Regions from separate parts of the Rhodococcus sp. NPDC049939 genome, predicted to be linked through region 3. Evidence: riboswitches for the same ligand, from Rfam matches in the RefSeq annotation. Region 3 holds a riboswitch; each other region holds the start of a gene.
The links. Region 3 has a riboswitch for thiamine pyrophosphate ahead of AB0I57_RS16395 (TenA family protein). Riboswitches for the same ligand answer to the same signal wherever they lie in the genome.
Positions count from the first base shown of each region.

Region 1 (6,861 bases), on a different contig from region 3:
GGTGATGGTGCATCAGCGGACATTTCGACCGGTTACAGCAACGATGTCTCTCATGGTGGCCTTGGGGCTCGCGGTAGTTTCGAGCGTAACCGCGTCGGCCGATCCGACAGGCGGGGCGGCGGGCGCCCAATGGACGGCCGCGGTCGATGCGCCGCCCGCTTACCCGGTGATCGCCATCGACTGGGACGTTCCGATCACCATGAGTGATGGAACGGTCTTGAAGGCCAACGTCTATCGCCCGGCAGATGCGTCAGGCAAGCCGATCGACACCGAGATGCCCTCGGTCCTCAACATCACCCCGTATACGAAGTTGATCAGCAATGTCGTCGACTCTCTGCTCGCGGTACCGGGCTATCAAGACACGGTCGTGAACCTGGTGAATTCATACAACCTGGCAGGAACGCCGCTCGACGGAGTCGATGAGCTGGCGAGAGTGCTGACGGGGGGCGGCTTGCGGGTGTTCGCAGTCAACCGTGACCTCGTTCAGAACGGCTACACCCAGGTGGTGGTCGACGCCCGCGGCACCGGGTTCTCCCAAGGCGAATGGCAGGCGCTCGGCCCCGTCGAGCAGCGGGACTCGGTCGAGGTGATCGACTGGATGAGCAAGCAGAGTTGGTCCGACGGTCAGGTCGGGATGGCAGGAGTGTCGTATTCGGCTGTCAACTCTCTGCAGGCCGCCGGACATCGGCCGCCCGCATTGAAGGCGATCTTTCCTACGGAGCCGGGTGACGACCTACTCCGCGACATCGTGGGTACGGGCGGTGCTCTGGGGGTCGGCTTCATGCCGGCGTGGCTGGCGTTGGTCAACGGGCTCAAGTTCATTCCCAACGTGCAAGACCTAGCGCAGGGGCGCTTCGACCAGCAATGGCTGCAGGACCGGTTGCGCGATCCGCTGACGCTGTTCCCCGAACTGATCGACGCCGTAACAGCGCAGAAGTGGAGTGACTTCGATTCGAACACGCTGCAGGTGGTGCAGGACGGTCAGTTCTATGAGGAGCGCAAGACGCAGACGCAGAACATAGCGGTTCCGACCATGCTCTACGGCGCTTGGCACGACCTCTTCGCGGATAGTGAGCCACGGCTGTACAACGAGATCCCGCTGCCTGCCGGCGAGAAGCAGTTGATCATGGGTAACGGCTACCACATCACTTTAGGGAGCGGTCTCGGAGAACCTGGTGCGCCACCGCGGCTGGATGTTCTCGAACGCGCGTGGTTCGACAAGTGGCTCAAGGGTATTGACAACGGAATCGAGGCGTACGGCCCACTCACCCTGTATCAGCAGGGCAATGGCTGGACGACCACCGATCAGTTCCCGCGAGCCGGTGTCGACTATCAACGGATGTACCTGTCCGGAGCCCCCAGCGGCACGGCCGGTCACGCGGCGTACGACGGCAGCCTGATTCCGTCGGAGCCCGTCGAATCGGCCCGGCTCACCGTCTCGCCTGGCCTGCGCGGGTTTTGCTCGAGAGACGCGGTACAGGGAACGGCGGGCGCGGCCGTCGTCCTCGGGTCGGTGTGCAGCAAGGACTCCCGGTTTCAGGAAGCCGAGGGATTGACGTTCACCAGCGCTCCAGTCGAGCAGCCCACTGCGTTGTCGGGACCGATCAACCTGCACCTCGAAACGGTACTCGACGCCACAGATGGATTCTGGGCGGTCACGCTCAACGACGTCTCTCCCGATGGCACTTCGACTACTCTCACCAATGGGGCGCTCACCGCATCGATGAGAGCTGTGGACGACTCGAAGAGTACGAAGTCGGCGAACGGCGATTACACTGACGCCCAACACTTTCTGACGTTGAAAACCCGCCAGCCCCAGGCTCCGGGTGAAGTGACTCCAATCGACATCAATCTCATTCCCACCGATGCCGTTTTGGCACCTGGGCATCGGCTACGCGTCGATGTGTACGCGAGCAGTGTTCCCCGGTACCTACCGATCGGACCGGTGCTCGCCGAGAGTCAATTGAGGCCACAGCACGTTCAACTCGCTGCGGACCGGCCGAGCTTCGTCAATCTTCCGCTGGTCGGGGGGCAGGTGTGGTGACGAGTTTCGCCGCGAGCGACGCCGTCCGTAGTCTGAAGCCATGACCAAATGGACAGAATCGGACATCGTCGATCAGCACGGCCGCACATTCGTCGTTACCGGCGCCAACAGTGGCCTGGGCGAGGTAGCTGCGCGAGCTCTGGGTAAGGCCGGTGCGCACGTTGTCCTCGCCTGCCGCAACACCGACAAGGGAGAAGTGGTCGCGCGATCGATCGGTGACAACGCCGAAGTTCGTCGTCTCGATCTGGCGGATCTGAAGTCCGTGCGCGAGTTCGCCGCAGGCATCAATTCTCTCGATGTGTTGGTGAACAACGCAGGTGTGATGGCAGTGCCGCAGAGCAAGACCGCCGATGGATTCGAAATGCAGATCGGCACAAATCATCTGGGACACTTTGCGCTGACCGGGCTGCTTCTTGACAAGATCACCGATCGCGTCGCCACGATGTCGAGTGGGATGCACCAGATCGGATCCGTCGATCTGGACGATCTCAATTGGGAATCCCGCAGGTACAGCCGGTGGGGAGCGTACGGGCAGTCGAAGCTTGCAAATCTTCTGTTCACATACGAGTTGCAGCGCCGGCTATCGGCGGCGGGTTCGGCGGTCAAGGCCGTGGCCGCACATCCTGGCTACGCGGCGACGAACCTGCAGTCACACACCGAGTCGATTCTGGACAGGGTGATGGGGGTCGGCAACGCGGTCTTCGCGCAGTCGGCGGAGATGGGTACGTTGCCGATGCTGTATGCGGCCACCGTTTCCGATGTGAAGGGCGGCAGTTACATCGGGCCGGATGGACTGGGTGAGCAGCGTGGTTACCCGAAGGTGGTCAGTTCGAACAAGAAATCGCGGGACGAGCGGACCGCAGCCGCTCTGTGGTCGCTGTCGGAGGACTTGACGGGCGTCGAGTACAAGTTCACCTGAGCCGACGCCCGATCAGTCCGCTACTCAGTCTTCGGTTACCTCGAGGTTGACCTCGATGTTGCCGCGAGTTGCGTTGGAGTAGGGGCACACCTGGTGCGCCTTCTCGGTCAGGTCGAGTGCTTCCTGGCGCGGCAGGTTGGGAAGTGAGACCTCGAGGGTCACGGCCAAACCGAACCCGCCGCCATCGATCGGACCGATCCCGACGCGGGCGCCGACCGCCGAGTCGGTGACATCAGCCTTGCTCTGACGGGCGATCAGCTGCAGCGCCGAGTGGAAGCACGCCGCGTACCCGGCGGCGAACAACTGCTCGGGGTTGGTTCCGTCGCCAGACCCACCCATTTCTTTGGGGATAGAGAGGTTCAGGTCGAGCTTTCCGTCCGACGTTCGGGCGTGACCGTTGCGGCCCTCTCCGGTGGCGAGGGCCTCTGCGGTGTACAGAATGTTCATGGCCTAGTTCTTTCTCGTGGGGGTTGTAGCGTTCCAACGGTGGAGCGAATCGGTGAGGCGGGTCAGGGTGTCGCGCAGGGTGCCGAGTTCGTCGACGCCCATGCCCGTCGAGTGTGTGAGTTCGGACGGGATGCCCACGGCCTCGCTGCGAAGCGCGGCGCCCGCGTCCGTGAGGTGGATGCCGACCCTGCGTTCGTCGGCAGACTCACGCCGGCGTTCGACGAGCCCGAGGGTTTCGAGCCTCTTGAGTAGGGGGGACAGTGTGCCGGTGTCGAGATCGAGAGCATCGCAGAGCTCGCTCACTCCGCGACCGTCCTGTTCCCACAGCGCCAACAGCACAAGGTACTGCGGGTAGGTCACTCCCAACTTGTCGAGAATCGACCGGTAGGTGGAAGTCATGGCCCGGGAAGCCGAGTACAGGGCGAAGCACACCTGGCGGTCGAGTGCGAGGTCATCGGTCACCGCTGAATAGTTGCACACAACTTAGTTGCGCACAACCTATTGGAGCGACGCCTACACTGTGGCCTAGTGACGTGGGGTGCTGTCCGGTCGGAATGCCGGGCGGCTGAGAACACACCCATTGAACCTGAACTGGGTAATTCCGGCGAAGGGATGTCGCGGAGTCGACGCGTGCGCTCATGAGACGTCTGTTCACCGGCGTAATGGAAGGTGAAACATGCAGTTCGACAAGCAAATCGTCCTCGTGACCGGGGGAGGCCGTGGTCTCGGAACCTCGATCGTGCGGTCGTTCGCGCGCGAGGGTGCTCGCGTAATCGTGAACTATCGGAACAGTCGGGATGCGGCCGAGGAACTGGCGTCGTCTCTCGGTGCAGGCATCGCGATTGCGCTGCAAGCCGACGTCACGGACGCGGAGCAAGTGAGAGGTTTGTACGCCGCAGCCGAGCAGCACTTCGGCTCTCCGGTGACGACGGTGGTCAACAACGCGCTGATCGACTACTCCTTCAACGGGGATGCCCGCGACGAGGCCGATGCCATCGCGTGGGAGGCGTTCGATACCCAGTTCCGGGGGAGCGTTCAAGCGGCTCTCAACACGACACAGGCTGCGCTGCCGGGTATGCGTTCTCTCGGGTTCGGCCGGATCGTCAACGTCGGAACCAACCTGTTCCAGAACCCGGTCGTCCCTTACCACGACTACACCGCCGCCAAGGCCGCGGTGTTGTCTCTGACGCGCACCCTCGCCGCCGACCTCGGTCCGGACGGCATCACCGTGAACATGGTGTCTGGTGGCCTGCTGCGCACCACCGATGCGAGCGCTGCGACGCCCGACGAGGTGTTCGACTTGATTGCGCAGAGCACTCCGTTGCGGAGCGTCACCACTCCGGACGAATTCGCCGACGCGGTACTGTTTTTCGCATCTCCGTGGTCGCGCGCGGTAACCGGCCAGAACCTCGTGGTCGACGGCGGACTGGTCAAGGACTGAAGTGATCAGGCAACTGCACTTCAACGCTTTTCTGTTCGGGTGCGGTCATCACGGTGCGTCCTGGCGGCATCCGGCGTCGCCGGTGGAACGGCTGGGCGATATCACCTACTACGAGGAACTGGCGCGGACCGCCGAACGTGGTTGCCTCGATGCGGTGTTCTTCGCGGACGGGCACTCGGTGCGCGATCCTGCTTCAGGTTCGTGGTGGTTCTTCGAGCCGCTCACCGCACTGTCGGCGATGGCTCGCGCCACCGAGCGGGTCGGCCTGGTGAGCACGGTGTCGACCACGTTCTACACGCCGTTCCACGCGGCCCGGATGCTGGCCTCGCTCGACCACATCAGCGGCGGCCGCGTCGGCTGGAACGTCGTGACGTCGATGTTCGACGCAGAGGCTCGCAACCACGGTCTAGAAGAGATGCCGTCGCACGACGAGCGGTATTCGCGTGCGGCAGAGTTCGTCGACGTGGCACTGGCCCTGTGGAATTCGTGGGAGCCGGATGCTCTCGTCCTCGACCGAGAAGGAATCTTCGCGGATCCGGCCAAGGTGAATCCGATCCATCATCGAGGCGATCACTTTCTGGTCGACGGACCACTGACCGTGCCGCACTCGCCGCAGGGCCGCCCCGTGCTGTTCCAGGCAGGCGCGTCCGATCAGGGGCGTGATCTGGCTGCCCGGTATGCCGAGGGAATATACGCAGTCGCCTACGACCTCGCGGCCGCACAGAGCTACTACGAAGACGTCAAGAGGCGCATCCGTCGGGTGGGCCGCGACCCGGACGAGGTCATCGTCATGCCAGGTCTGGTCACATATGTCGGATCGACCACCGAGGAGGCCCGGCGCAAGAAGGCGGAACTCGACGCGCTCCTACCGGTAGAGCAGTCGCTGGCGCAGCTGTCGATGTTCGTCCAGCAGGACTGCAGCGGGTGGGAACTGGACGCGCCGGTTCCAGCGCTTCCGCCGCTGTCCGAGTTCACCGGGCCGCAGGGCCGGTACGACACGATCCTGCGGATTATCGAGAAGGACCGGCCCACCGTGCGGGCCTTGCTGGGCACGTTGGCGGCCGGTGGCGGCCACTGCACGATGATCGGCACCCCGGAGTCGATCGCCGACGAGATCGAACGGTGGTTCCGCCGCGGCGGGGCCGACGGCTTCAACCTGATGCCGCCGCTATACCCGAGCGGCCTGGCCGACTTCGTCGACGAGGTGATCCCCGTGCTGGCGAAGCGGGGTCTGTTCCGTGCCCGGTACGAAACGAAGACGCTGCGTGCCCACCTTCGTGGAAGCGAGTAATCATGCCTGTGACAAATGCCCCACAAATCTGGGAATTGATTGACTATCGGGCACGTTAGTTGAGTCAATATTGCTCAACTTCCCACAGGAGGCACTCGGAATGCCAGCATTCTTCGGGCCACAGGGCCCCGGACGCATCGATATCAGCCGTCTCATGAGCAAGGCCACCCAGGAGCTCATGGCAGGTGCGGCACGGTTTGCCGCAGGTCGTGGTGACTCTGACCTCGATGCACTGCACGTTCTGCGTGTCATGGCAGAGCAGGACCCCGTCAAGTCCCTGATGCAGCGTGCCGGAGCCGACCCCTCGGCAGTCTCAGCCGCCGTCGAATCGCGGCTTCCCCAGAGCCGGAACGCGTCGAACTTTGCTGTGCCCACACTCAGCGGTGCGCTCAAGACAGCCCTGCTCGAGGCTCACCAACTCGGTCGGGCCCTCGGGTCCACCTACATCGACCCCGAGCACCTCTTCCTTGCGCTTGCCGCTGACCACGACCTCGCGGCAGGGAAGTTGCTCGCATCCGAGGGCATCACCCCGGAACGCCTGCAGACTGCGATACAGGGCGGTCCGGTCGAGGAGAATTCAGGCAGTGGGACGCCGACGCTGGACAAGTACGGCTTCGATCTCACCGAGCGTGCGCGCGGCGGGGGAGTCGACCCTGTAATCGGCCGGGCCGACGAGATCGAGCAGACCATCGAGATCCTGTCGCGCCGCACGAAGAACA
Region 1 is NZ_JBFAMC010000003.1:394,994-401,854, forward strand. Features, by position in the region: gene AB0I57_RS14055 (CocE/NonD family hydrolase) at 44-2,044, shown strand; gene AB0I57_RS14060 (oxidoreductase) at 2,085-2,963, shown strand; gene AB0I57_RS14065 (organic hydroperoxide resistance protein) at 2,988-3,410, opposite strand; gene AB0I57_RS14070 (MarR family transcriptional regulator) at 3,414-3,872, opposite strand; TPP riboswitch at 3,935-4,040, shown strand; gene AB0I57_RS14075 (3-oxoacyl-ACP reductase) at 4,087-4,851, shown strand; gene AB0I57_RS14080 (LLM class flavin-dependent oxidoreductase) at 4,853-6,142, shown strand; gene AB0I57_RS14085 (ATP-dependent Clp protease ATP-binding subunit) at 6,243-6,861, shown strand, end outside.
Region 1: it holds a riboswitch for thiamine pyrophosphate, as region 3 does, so the genes downstream of both, AB0I57_RS14075 (3-oxoacyl-ACP reductase) here and AB0I57_RS16395 (TenA family protein) in region 3, are expected to answer to the same signal.

Region 2 (6,861 bases), 290 kb from region 3:
ATCGGAATCTCGACGAGGCCACCGCCGAGGTGCATACGCACACCGGAACGGCTGCGCACTGAACGCATCGAACGGCCGCTTCCTGCCCGCTGGGAAGGCCGGGTCATCTCTGCGTCTGAGGCCTGGGTGGCCAAACCGTCGTCAACCCCCCGGACCACCTCAGGGGGGGTGATCCCCGGGTCCGGGGGCTTCGGTTCCTTCGAATGCTGCGGCACGAATCCCCTCAGTCTCGATACACGGCAGGCGGTGGAGTGGGCGGGCCGAGCATGGGCAGCCAGCGGGAGTGGATTTGTGCCCAAGTTCCGTCACGGCGGATGCGCTCGAGTGTGCCGTTGACGAACCGTACGAGGTCCTCGTTCTCCTTTTTTATACCCACCCCGTACGGTTCGACGCCCATGCTTGCTCCGACGATCTCCAGATATGGGTCTTGGGAGGTAAGACCCGCCAGGATTGCGTCGTCTGTGCTGATGGCGTCGACCTGGCGCTGCTGAAGCACCACGAGGCAATCCGACCACATGGGGACCGAAAGTATGTCCGCTGAGGGGGCGAGCTGCTGCAGGCGCGTCATCGACGTGGTGCCGGGAACGACGCACACGCGCTTGTCTTCCAGGTCGGCGAGACCGCGGATCGGTGAACCTATTTCGGTGAGAATGCGCTGGTTCGCCTGGAGGTACTCGGTGGAGAATTCCACTTGCTCGCGGCGCTCGCAGGTGATCGTCATCGTGTTCACCACGACATCGACCATCGACTCCTCGAGTGCCTCTTCACGGTTCTCGGTCATGACGATGCGGAGTTCGATGCGGTCGGGGTCGCCGAAAAGGTCTCGAGAGATCTCACGAGCGATATCGACGTCGAAGCCCTCGATCGCGCCGGTGGTGGGATTGAGAAAACTCAACAGGTTGCGGCCGGTGTCGAGGCCGACGATCAGACGTCCCCGTGCGCGAATCGCATCTACGGTGGGCGTCGGGTGGGCTCGGTCGGAAGCGGGAAGGGGTCGGAGGCTGGCGGTGGGGTCGCCGCAGTTCGGCTCCGGAGGCGGCGGTGGGGCTTCGGCCCTTCCGGGGATCTCGGTTGCGCCGGCCGGAAGTGGCGGCTGGACGTGCGTGGGGTTCGGTGACCCGGCATTGTCCACAGTCGGCTCTGCGCAAGCGCCGACCAGCAGCGTCAGCGCCATCAGTGTCAGCGCGATCCGGGGCCGCCTCACTGGTATTCCCTCAATCGGGGCCACAACCCAATGATAATTCCACCGAGCCCGACCAGCGTGAGAACCAGTGCGCCGGGACCGAGCGCGGTCAGCACCGTGGTCGCCGACGCGACGTTCGAACGCAGATGGTCACGGGCAATTTCGATTCCGTCGTCGAGAGCGTTGTCGAGAGCGGTGAATTGGGCGGCGGAATCGTTCGGCGCCGGTCCGATGGCAACCGCTGCCGCCGATTCGAAATCGCCGACGCCGAGGACGGTGTTCATCCGCTCGTGCGCCGACAGCCAGCGAGTCTGGGCTTGCTGAGCATTCGCAACCTCGTCCTGACCGACCCGCAGGTTGCTACCGTCGGGGTAATTGGACAACAGATCGCCCAATTGCTTTGATTTGTCGTCGAAAATCAAGTCGTAGTCGCCGCCTGTATCCCGGCGGGCCAGTTTGAGCATCTCCTGAGTGCGAGCCTGCTGGGCCAAGATGCTCCCGGCGGTCAGTTCGTGTAAGGGGCGCGCGCCCTCGGTCAGTGCACGCCGGGTGTCGAGGGACGAGATCACCCCAGCCACCAGCATCCAGACGAGGAGGATTACGGTGCACGTCGACGCCAGGATCAGCCCGAGATTGAACTTGCGTCTGCTGACTCTGGCGATGGCGACTTGAGCGAACACCAGAGCCACGAGAGCCACGACGATGAAGGTCAGTGCCAGCCAGGGCGGCCGCGAGTAGTTCCGCTGAATGTCCGCGATGCGGGTCTCCTGCTCGGCGAGCAACTGACTGGCCATCGGCAGCAAGCGGTTCTGCATCACTGTGGAGGCTTCGCTGAGATAGGAAGCACCAACCGGGTGACCGGACCGATTGTTGGTCCGTGCGGTTGCGACGAGGCCGGCATAGGTACTGAGGTCGGTGGAGATCGACGACAGAAGTCTTCTGCTGTTCTCGTCACGCACTGTCGGCCCGCCCGACGAGGCGTATACGAGATCGGAGGATGCTGTTGACATCGCCTGCGCGTACCTGTCCTGGAGTTCCGGCGATTCGAGACCTCCGGAGATGAACGCCGTCGTTGCCGCGGTGTCTGCTGCCGATAGAGAGGTGTAGAGGCTTCGGGTCGAGTACGCGAGGGGTTCGGTCTCGGCCAGCATGGTGTGGAGGGTGTCCTCGCTGGCGTTCACGATCGATGCGGCGACCACGCCCGCGGTCAGGGTGAGAACGGCCAAGATGGTGCCGAGTACGGTGAGTTTCCCGGGGGTCGAGGCGAGAAAGGCGCGCAGTTCTTTCCGGGGTGTCGCCACGTGTTCGACATCGTCCTTCGCGACGGCAGCCGATGGGCGGCTTCCGTGGGGTTCGATCGACGGAGCGCTACGCAGAACCACGTCCATCACCTCCCAGGAACGTTCTCTCCTTGTGGCGAGCATATAAGGGAAAGCCACGGTCCGGCGTTATCCGGACCGTGCAGTCGGTCGCGGATTGCCTGCGATTGGCTCCGAGGCGAACGGCTAGTGTGAGGGAACCGAAGGTGACCCATCGGACAGGGGTAATCGATGCGTGGTGATGGTGACGGCTGGATGACGGGGCCGGACGGCAGTCGTCATTGGGGAAAACATGGCGCGGCTGGGTTGTTGCTGCGCGCGCCTATGGCTGATCGAACACCCGCGGTGTTGTTGCAACACCGCGCATTGTGGAGCCACCAGGGCGGAACGTGGGCGTTGCCCGGCGGAGCCCGGGACAGTCACGAAACCACCACCCACGCCGCTGTACGCGAAGCTCACGAAGAAGCCGGCATCAATATCGAGGCCATACGGGTCCGCGCCGAGATCCTCACGGCCAAAGCAGCGAGCGGTTGGAGTTACACCACGGTGATCGCCGATACAGAGCGGCTGATCCCCACGGTCGCAAACCGGGAAAGCGTGGAGCTGCGCTGGGTTCGGGAGGCCGATGTCGCCAGTCTGCCGCTACACCCCGGGTTCGAAGCGGGATGGCCGCGGTTGCAGACCGTCGAGGTGTCGTTGCTGCTCGATCGTCGTGCCGTGCCGGCGGAACACGCAGGCGTGACTTCACTGTCGGCGGAATTGCCCCGCACGGTTCACCTGCCCGACAGCACGTGTGGGTGGCTGCAACGCGTCGAGGTCCTCGAAGCGCCGCAGTTGACAGGTCGACTCGCCGAGTTGACCGGCCATGGCACCGCTGTGAGAACGGTGACCGCGATCGTGAGCACCGATCCCGACGTGGTCGATCGATTGCCGTCCACGATCATGGTCCTTCCGCCGTCAACTGTGCTGAGCTGGCTGAGCCGGCCGTAATCTATACGTTCTGCCGCAGCAGAGTTGAGAGTGAGCGTGCCGCCGCCTGCGGATCGGCCGCCTCGGTGATGGCCCGGACTACGACGATGCGGGTGGCGCCCGCCGCGAGGATCTCCGGTACTCGGGGTTCGTCGATGCCACCGATCGCGAACCAGGGACGGTTCGGCTGGGAATCGGCAGTAGAGCGGATCAATTCGATTCCCGCCGCGCTGCGCCCGGGCTTGGTTGGGGTGGCCCACACCGGGCCCGTGCAGAAGTAGTCGACGCCCTCCTCGATCGCCGCGAGGCTTGCCTGCGCTCGGTTGTGAGTGGATCGACCGATCAGGACATCGGAGCCCACCACCGTCCGCGCCTGGGGGACGGGCAGATCGGTCTGGCCCAGATGGAGCACGTCTGCCCCCGCTGTCAGCGCGATGTCGGCGCGGTCGTTGACCGCGAATAGCGCACCGTGCCGCCTTGCCGCGGCCGCGACCACCGACAGTGCATTCAGTTCGTCCCGAGCATCCAAAGGACCGAACTTCTTTTCCCCGGACGACCCCTTGTCACGGAGTTGGATGATGTCGACGCCGCCGGACAGCGCAGCCTCGACGAACTGCGCCAAGTCGCCCTTGTCGCGGCGCGCGTCTGTGCAGAGGTACAAGCGCGCTGTTTCGAGGCGGCGGCGGCGGTCTGCGTGAGTGGCGTGCGGCATGGTGGTCACCGCATGACGGTAGCCTCTACGCTGAGAGTGCATCACGGGAGTCCCGAGGAACGTGGGGCTGAGAGGGGGTCACGCCGAACCCGACCGTCATACCTGACCCGGATCATGCCGGCGCAGGAAGTGGAGGTGGGATTCATGCCGAGATCGGTGTCCGTCGTCGGTGGCGGCGTGATCGGTCTGTCGATTGCATGGCGTGCTGCCAGGAGTGGCTGGTCCGTCCGCCTCTACGACCCTTCGATCGGATCCGGCGCATCATGGGCGGCGGGCGGAATGATTGCCCCGCTGTCGGAGGGGTGGCCGGGCGAGGAGAGCGCTCTCGAACTGGGCAGTGCATCACTCGACCGATGGCCTGAGTTCGGCAAGGAGCTCGAAGTTGGCGCCGGTGTCGATCTGTTCACGTCGGAAAGTTCGCTCACCGTCGCGTTGGATGGCGCCGACGCGGAGGATTTGCGAACGATTGCCGAATGGGTGGGCGGCCAGGGACGGGATATGCAGATCCTCAGCCGCACCGAGGTTCGTGAACTGGAGCCGATGTTGGGCCGTGGAGTCCGGTTGGGGCTGTTGGCCATCGGTGAACTGGCCGTGGACAACCGGCTGTTGCTGCACGCGCTTCGGCAGTGCGTGGTGGATGCGGGGGTCGAGTGCATTGCGCGGGCCGTGCAGAGCCTCGAGGGGCTCGAAACGGACCAGATCGTCGTCACCGCGGGCGTTGCCTCGCCGTCGGTGTGGCCCGGACTTCCGGTTCGTCCGGTGAAGGGCGAGATACTGCGGCTGCGCTCGAGACCTGGGGTGGCACCCGCGCCTGGACGCACGGTTCGCGGCAGCGTGCACGGTCGTCCCGTATACCTGGTGCCACGCGCCGACGGCATCGTCGTGGGTGCCACTCAGTACGAGTCGGGTAACGACACCCAGGTCACGCTCGCGGGGGTGCGAGACCTGATCGCGGATGCCGAAGCGTTGATGCCGACCATCGGCGAGTACGAACTGCACGAGGTTTCTGCAGGTCTGCGCCCGATGACTCCAGACAATTTGCCGCTGATCGGCCGGGTGTCCGATCGTATCGTCGTGGCAACCGGGCACGGCCGAGGAGGAATCCTCCTGGCACCGGTCACCGCTGAAGCGACGTTGGCACTCTTGGAGGGTTCCGCGCTCGCGGAGGCGAAAGCGGCCGACGTTCGACGTTTCGAGAAGTTAGCGAGGTAGAGATGCGGGAGCAACAAGTGATGGTGCCCATCGGGATCAGTGTCAACGGCGAGGACCGCGAGTTGACGACACCGTTGACCATCGCCGAACTGCTAGAGACGATGTCCCTGCCCAGTAAGGGCATCGCAGTTGCGGTCAACGGTGAAGTGTTTCCACGTGCCCGGTGGGACGAGTCGGTGATGCGGGGCTGGGAGATCGAGATCCTCACGGCGGTACAGGGTGGCTGACGGGGCACTCGCTGCGCCCGACGGGCTCGAGATCGCGGACCGCACGTTCGATTCACGGTTGATCATGGGCACTGGCGGCGCAGCGAACCTCACAGTTCTCGAGGACGCGCTCGTCGCGTCCGGCACGGAGTTGACCACCGTTGCGATTCGCCGCGTCGATGCATCGGGCGGCACTGGTGTGCTGGACCTTCTGAACCGCCTCGGCATCGCACCGCTTCCCAACACAGCGGGCTGCCGAGGTGCAGCTGAGGCGGTGCTCACGGCACAGCTCGCCCGCGAGGCGCTCGAGACCAACTGGGTGAAGCTCGAGGTCATCGCGGACGAACGTACGCTGATGCCTGATTCCATCGAGTTGGTCAGCGCTGCAGAACAATTGGTCGACGACGGCTTTGTCGTCCTGCCGTATACCACCGACGACCCGGTATTGGCCCGCAGGCTGGAGGAAGTTGGGTGTGCAGCGGTGATGCCGCTGGGCTCGCCGATCGGTACCGGGTTGGGCATCGCGAACCCGCACAACATCGAGATGATAGTCGAGGGGGCGGGTGTGCCAGTCATTCTCGATGCCGGCATCGGAACGGCCAGCGACGCCACCCGGGCCATGGAACTGGGGTGCGACGCCGTTCTGCTGGCTACTTCGGTGACCAGAGCGAAGGACCCGGTACTGATGGCGTCGGCAATGCGTGGGGCGGTTGTGGCGGGCTACCAGGCACGTCATGCCGGTCGCATCCCCAAACGGTTCTGGGCGCAGGCCTCGTCATAGATTTCGGGGTGAGATCGGGGTTCGACTCAGGGTAGAAGCGGTACCGGGGAATGAGGAAGTAGTAGACCTGTGGCCGATTCGAATAGGGCCGTGTTTACGGCATGCTCTCATCATGATTGAAGTGAAGGGACTGACGAAGACCTTCGGTGCGACGAAGGCGGTGGACAATCTCACGTTCACAGTGAAGCCGGGTATGGTCACCGGCTTCCTCGGCCCGAACGGGGCGGGAAAATCTACGACGATGCGCATGATCCTCGGTCTGGACCGGCCGACCGCGGGTACCGCGTTGATCGATGGCAAGCCGTACAGTGAACTGGTGCAGCCGCTTCGGACGGTAGGGGCGCTGCTCGATGCGAAATGGGTGCACCCCAATCGCAGTGCCCGCGCTCACCTGCGGTGGATGGCCGCGTCCAACTCGCTCCCCAAGAGCCGGGTCGACGAGGTGCTGCACCTTGTCGGGCTCAGCGATGTGGCAGGGA
Region 2 is NZ_JBFAMC010000004.1:17,673-24,533, forward strand. Features, by position in the region: gene AB0I57_RS14960 (tetratricopeptide repeat protein) at 1-215, opposite strand, end outside; gene AB0I57_RS14965 (glutamate ABC transporter substrate-binding protein) at 224-1,204, opposite strand; gene AB0I57_RS14970 (hypothetical protein) at 1,201-2,571, opposite strand; gene AB0I57_RS14975 (NUDIX hydrolase) at 2,734-3,492, shown strand; gene thiE (thiamine phosphate synthase) at 3,494-4,183, opposite strand; TPP riboswitch at 4,217-4,329, shown strand; gene thiO (glycine oxidase ThiO) at 4,328-5,395, shown strand; gene thiS (sulfur carrier protein ThiS) at 5,398-5,622, shown strand; gene AB0I57_RS14995 (thiazole synthase) at 5,615-6,382, shown strand; gene AB0I57_RS15000 (ABC transporter ATP-binding protein) at 6,495-6,861, shown strand, end outside.
Region 2: it holds a riboswitch for thiamine pyrophosphate, as region 3 does, so the genes downstream of both, thiO (glycine oxidase ThiO) here and AB0I57_RS16395 (TenA family protein) in region 3, are expected to answer to the same signal.

Region 3 (6,861 bases):
GCCAGGGCACGTCTCGACTCCTCGTGGAGGACCTCCAGAAGGTCGTGTTCGATGTCCACGAATTCGGGCGCGGTCATCACGGACAGCTCGCGGGGACGGGGCAGATCGATCTTTACCTCGCGCCGGACGGTAGCGGGCCGCGCCGAGAGCACGACCACTCGGTCCGACAGGTAGACGGCCTCGCGGATGTCGTGGGTGATCATCAGGACGGTCCACCTGTAGCGCTGCCACACCTGTTGCAGCCATGTTTGCATCTCGGTGCGCGTCAATGAGTCCAGGGCGCCGAAGGGTTCGTCGAGAAGTAGCACCGGGCGCTCCTGAACCACGGTCCGCAGCATCGCGGCGCGCTGCCGCATCCCGCCGGACAGTTGCCTCGGTCGGGCGTCCTCGAACCCGCTGAGACCGAACACGGGGAACAGTTCCTGGGCCTTGTCGCGCGCGCGGTTTCGGGGTACACCCTGAACCTCGAGGCCGAGGGTCGTGTTGTCGAGGACGGTTCGCCACGGGAACAGCAGGTCCTTCTGCGGCATATACGCGCATTTTGCCGCACCGCTGCCCGCAGGGCGCACAACTTCGCCGCCGATCGTGACGGTGCCGGAATCCGGTTGGTCGAGACCTGCGAGCATGGAGAAGGCCGTGCTCTTCCCGCACCCACTGGGGCCGATCACCGACACGAACTCACCACGTTCGACTGTGAGGCAGATGTTGTCGAGGACAGGTCTGGCTCCACCGCGGACGGGGAAGGCCTTGGTGAGGCCGACCAGTTCGACGCGGGCATCGTCGGTCAAAGCGACCCTCTCCGTCTTCTGATCCGTCATTGGTGACGGCTCCGTTCCTCGCTGATCCAGGGTGCGACGGCGCGCTCGACAACGAAGGTGAGCAAGTAGAGGCAGACACTGATGACGGCGGTAACGAGAACTGCGGCCAGCACGAGATCGGTTCGGAACGAGTTCTTCTGCGTCGCCATGTAGATGCCGAGACCGGACGTGGCACCGACGTATTCGGAGAATACGGCGCCTACGACCGCATAGGTGATCCCGATCCGTAGCGCGGTGAAGAAGCGCGGAATCGCCGACGGCAGCCGCACGTAGCGGAACTCTTGCCAACGGGATGCCCCCATACTGCGCAGCAGGGCACTGGCTTCTCTGTCCGCGGCGGCGAATCCCTCGATCAAACCGATTGTCATCGGGAAGAACGTCGCGAGGGCGATCACGAGGATCTTCGGCAGTAGACCGAATCCGAACCAGATGATCATCAGCGGTGCGATCGCGATGATCGGCAGCGTCTGGGACACCACGAAGAGGGGCACGAACGCGCGCCGCAGCCACGGTGAGAAGTCGACGAGCACAGCGAGCGCCCAAGCGCACAGCAGGGAAACCGCGAAGCCGATGATTGTCACCTGCAACGTCGACGCGGCGTGGGTTGCAATCGCATCGCGTGCCCGCCAGCCTTGCTGTACGACGCGCAGAGGTGACGGCAGTACTTGAGGTCGGATACCGCTGACCATGACGTACAGCTGCCATGCGCCGACGAACAGGGCCACGACCACGACCGCAGGCAGCCCCCGGCGCAGAAGCGAGGGGGTGCCTGGGGTCGCCGTGCCGTGGCCCTTTTCGGGACGCGCGCGAGAACCAGTCTGTGGACCCTTGTCAGGGCTCAGCGAGGTACTCATTGGTGAAGTACGTCGACCAGTCGGGTTCAGTGGTCAGTGGCGTCCCGTCGGGACCTGTGAGCAGGCCGTTCTGGAACAGGAAGCCGGAGTATCCCGACCATTTCTCGGCCGTCTGAGTTCCGACTCTCCCAGAACTGTCCTTCATGTACTCGCGGGACAGCATTTCCTGACTCTCCACCACCAGCGGCTCGTCCGTGAAGGCGCCCGGGTTGGCTTCGATCAGCATCTGTGCGGCACGGGCCGGGTGATCGGCGGCGTACTGGTACCCGCGCTGCAGAGCCTGAACGAACTGGCGGGCCTGATCGGGATGATCGGCCATCCATTGTTCGTTGCCCTCGATGACGAGGGCGTAGGCATCGGGGAAACCGTAGTCCGTGTAATGGAAGTACTGCATCGGAGTTCCCCGGTGCTCGGCTTCGATGCCTTCCCACGCGAAGAAGGACACGGTGAAATCGGCGTCACCTGAATAGACTGCCTCGTAAGCGGACGTGCCGAGGGTGACGGTAGTGAATTCCCCAGTGCCCCCGTCGTTACGGATGATCTGCCGCAACGTCGCCTCGCCGTCCGGATCTGCGAAACCGGCGTAGATCTTGCCGTCCAGATCCCGGGGACGGGTGATGTCGGTGCGGTCCGCCTTCACCGCGATTCCGGTTGCCCAGTGCTGTAGTGGAGCGAGCACCGACTTTATCTGTGCACCCGAGGCCCGCGAGAACGTGAACGAACTCTGGAAACTCACCCCGAACTCGGCGTTCCCCGAGTCGACGAGGGTGTCCGGCGAGGTGTCGTTGTACGGCAGAACCTGTACGTCGAGTCCAGCGTCCTGGAAATAGCCCTCTTGGAGGGCGACGAACAGGCCGGTGTGGTTGGTATTCGGCGTCCAGTCGAGCGCGAACCGGATGGTATTGCCCGACTGCGTGTTACTCGCGCAACCGGTGAGGAACGCGAGTGCAGACACGAGGACGACGGCTACCGCCGCGGTGCGTTTGCGCGCCGAAAGCACCGTGCCCATGGAGAACTTCTTGCCAGAAAACAGTGTCACGATGCGGGCCATTCCTGCTTGTTCACGACGGTATCCCAGAACATGAGCTCGTACCGGCTGGCGATCACGAACGCATCCACCATCGCTTCTCGTTGAGGGCCGGTTGCGGTGGCCGCCGCGGCGTCCACCATCTCTCGTGCGGTAGCGACGGCGGCCTGGAATTCCTCGGCGTCGTAAGTGGTCACCCACTGTGCATAGGGATGAGACGGATCAGCCGACAGCACTTCTCGTGCACTTCTTGCGAGCCGTCGTCCTACGTCGGCGTAGATCCAGAAGCACGGCAGCATTGCAGCGGCGGCCACAGGATACGGCTCGGTGGCGGCGACCGCGGTCAGGTACGAGACATACCCGAGGCATGCCTGCGAATGCTGCGGTTGAGTGTCGGACTCGGGCAGTTGACCGCTGGTCAGCAGGTTCTTGTGGAGCGAGGCTTCCACGGTTGCGGCCGTGGCCGCGGAGCCGGCCCAGAAGCCGGCCGTGTCCGGGTCCGGAGCGTGGGCTGCCACCAACGAAAGAGCTTTCGCGTACCCCGTGAGATATAGAAAGTCCTGTTCTATGTAGGTGCGAAATGCGTCCAACGGCAGGGTTCCGTCGCCGAGCCGGCGCAGAAACTCGAGTTCGTCGATCGCATCGCGCAGCACCTTGATCCGGTCCCACAAGTGGTCGGTGAATCGGGTGTGCTCGCCAGCGGCGGCAACATGGGCAGAGTCGGTCACGATGTTGACATCCCTTCGTCAGCATTACCTGAGCAGGTTTCCGGGTGTGTTCTCAGCCCCGCCCGTGCGGAGCACCCCGTGTCAGAACAAGCCGACCCTAGCACTGGGCAGGGTGCAAGCGGAAAAAGCCCTCACTGCGCGGACGTGCGGCAACGATGCTCTCGACCGCAAAGTTAGGCCCTGGCTACCGGATCAGACGAGCTCCGCGTAGCTCGGATTCTCGGAGATGTACTTGGCGACATACCAGCATGAGGGCACCACTGAGAACCCGAGGGCTTTCGTGTCGTCAAGGGCGGCCTTCACAACCTCGGCGGCAAGACCTTGCCCACGGAACTGCGGGTACGTGACGGTGTGGTTGAAGTCGCGGACGCGGCCACGCTCGGCGTAGTCGGCGTAGCCCGCCAGCTGGCCGTCGACGAAGATCTCGAACCGAGACTCCGCTACGTGATGCTCCACCGTCGTCGCCACCGGACCGCTCCTTACTTTCGTTGCCTGTATGCGGTATCGCGCCGCACGCCGTCACCCGTAGATTACCTGTCTGCTCGACAAGGGATCATTGTCTCGAGGTTGGAGCCACCAGCAGTACGTCTCACCACTCTTTCGATCATTTATCGAGGCAAGGCTGTTTTCTAAATTTCCAGATCACTGAACGCAATTGCTGCATCGACAAACGCCTCCATCGGGGGGTGGAGGGATCCAACACCAGCCGACGGATGATTCATGTGCTTGTGGGCAAGTCCGGAATTGATTGATGGCCGAATATTCTTTTCGACGATCTTCAGTATGTCGAAACCCATCGGTGAGCCACGCCCATCCAATGAAGGGACTCTGAAAGCATCACTTTCCGCTTGGGCGATGCCATACATTTGTAACGTGATGTTTCTCGCATCCTGACTTGAACCAGATATCGATTTAACGGTACCTCCAAGGCCCAGAGTCTCGGTAATAGCACTGTCACCCATATCGCGATTGACGTCCGATGGCGACAGCCCTGGCATCAACTGGCCGTGACCAACTTCTGCGAGCCCGGTGAACCACTGATCTCCCAAGCCCGAAACTTTGATGCCGAACTCGGTACCGTTGCGTGCCATTGTAGTCACGATGCTGCTGTGTTCGACGCTGCTGCCCGCGGTAGCGATCGCTTTACAGGTCGCCATAATGGGGTTCAGGGCGAACAAACTATCGTTGTAGATCAAGTTCACAATACTTGTCAGCGTTTCTTGATTTCCGCATGCCTTGATCAATCCAGGCATCAACTCTCTCAAGAAAAGAGGAGTTGCAGCATCCATGGTGACGTGGCAATCGTCTCCCATCAGCAAGCTTCTACCGATGATGGGGAGGAGATCGATATGTCCGACTTCCTCGATAGCCTGGCCAAGCGCGGGAGCCAGCGTGTTCTCTATCCAGTGAAGATGATCGACAGCGGGTTTCTCGAAGACGCCGAATCGAACCGAGCTTCCAAGATAATCACCCAGATCATCGCTGATATTTGAATACGTTCTTCGCCCTGACGATTGGTCTTCAACGATATAGACCGACATGGAATGCGTAATGATTCCAGCCATCGGCCCTACCGCGCCATGATCGTGGCAGGGCTCCAAATCCACTTCCCCGTCCTTCATCATCTCGGCGGCTTCTTCTTTGTTTTTTGCCATCCCTTCGAACAGCAAACCGCCGATAATCGCACCCTTCAACGGGCCAGATGCGTTATTCCATGTAATTGGAGGTCCCGCATGGAGGATCAAGTTGTCGCGCATTCCCGGTATGTGCTCTTCGGCCTTACCGATTCCGATCAGAGTGGGATTGGCCTGCTTCATACGTTTGATGGTCTCGGCATTGGCTTGGTGCGTGGCTTCCCTGCGTTTCGGGTGATCATGAACCTTCTGGAGAATTTCATCAATGCTTGGCTTGACAAAATCTTGAGAGTTCACGGTCGCTCCTCGTATGTCTACGGGTGACATCCTTACCCATCTAGAACGCCGCATTCCGGTAGCCGGCGAAGATGGTCCTTTGGCTAGCCGGGTTCGGCTCGTCAGCAGCTCAGGGGTTTTGATCTCCTACTTGATTCTGCCCATCGACGTCAGGGTCGGCGCCCGTTTTCGCGATCTCAGCGGCCGATGCAACTCCTTCAGCGGGAGTCAACCACCTCGTCTCTATCCAGCCGAGGGCGAGCACCAGCCAAACCGCAAACACGAATGGGGCTGACGCCGCCGGGACACTCAGGCTGGTGAACGCCGGCATGATGATCGTGGCGACGAGAGCAGCCAATATGGCCAACCTGAGCTGACTTCCACAAAGTACATACACACCAACTGCCGCCAGTACCCCGTTGAATCCATAAAGGCCGAGGTCGACGCTCGTCGGGTCGACATCCCGGTAGTAGTACGAGACCGTGGTGCCGATGCTTGCCCCGACCAAGGCAACCACTGCGTGCCGCCAGTTGCTCAACAGGACGCCGACGAGAAACAGCAAACCCGACCAGATGTTCGGGGAAAGTACTGCTTCGCCCAAGCTGGACAACACCGCGACGACGGGAGTGAACACCGTCGACTGGGAATCGTCGAAAGTGACCGGTTCGAGAAACTCGAGATACGGCGTGAGGGCGGAGAGCGTCCACAGGATGATCAAGAACGGCAATACCAGGATTGGAAACGGGAAGATCCTGACGAAGAGGTGCACCATCACGACCGCGATCGCGATGCAAATGAGCAGCACGACCCACATCCCGAGATTCGTCCAGTCGGTTCGGAAGAATGTGGGCAGCGCGAGTGCGATCAGGCAAGGATTGAGGCCCGCGAACCCGGCCGCGAGAGCGTCACCCCTTTCGCCCAGCAACATGCGCCCACCGGGAGCGATGATCGCGGCGATCAACAGGTAGGCGGCCGCAAGGGGCGATTCCACCAGGACTGCGGCCAAGAAGAACAGCGCAGTCAGCTCGTTTGTCTGGAAGCAAAGCTGCGAGCACCCGCGCAACACCAGGCGGTAGTAGGGAACTCGGCCGTTTTCGATCGGCGGGAGAATGAGATCAACGGGGCGTCTCATTGTCCGCATGCTAGCTGTGTCCGACTTGGGCGACCTTTGTTTTGCTCGATCCGACATCGGGTTCGCGATGAGTAGGCCATGCCGGGCCGGCGGGTCGTACGCCGGGGCCATTGGTGACCTTCGTTCTAAACTTGTTCGGCGGTGTAGATCTCGCGCATCTCAGCGAGCACCTCGTGACGGGCTGATTCCGCAGTGTGGCAAGAGCGTTGGCCTGCTGGTGCCGCCACGAGGGAACTGTTAAGCGACCCTCGGGAAGGTGCGCATACGTACCGCCCCCGAGATATTTCCCCGTTCTGGTCATCGCTCTGGTAACTATTACAGGACCGCTCCGGGGTTGAGGATCCCCAACGGGTCGAGCGCATTCTTGACCCGCTGTGTCAATTCCATGACGT
Region 3 is NZ_JBFAMC010000004.1:309,112-315,972, forward strand. Features, by position in the region: gene AB0I57_RS16380 (ABC transporter ATP-binding protein) at 1-788, opposite strand, end outside; gene AB0I57_RS16385 (ABC transporter permease) at 815-1,672, opposite strand; gene AB0I57_RS16390 (ABC transporter substrate-binding protein) at 1,650-2,681, opposite strand; gene AB0I57_RS16395 (TenA family protein) at 2,708-3,427, opposite strand; TPP riboswitch at 3,421-3,516, opposite strand; gene AB0I57_RS16400 (GNAT family N-acetyltransferase) at 3,620-3,895, opposite strand; gene AB0I57_RS16405 (DUF1116 domain-containing protein) at 4,057-5,358, opposite strand; gene AB0I57_RS16410 (urea transporter) at 5,468-6,469, opposite strand; gene AB0I57_RS16415 (FAD-linked oxidase C-terminal domain-containing protein) at 6,785-6,861, opposite strand, start outside.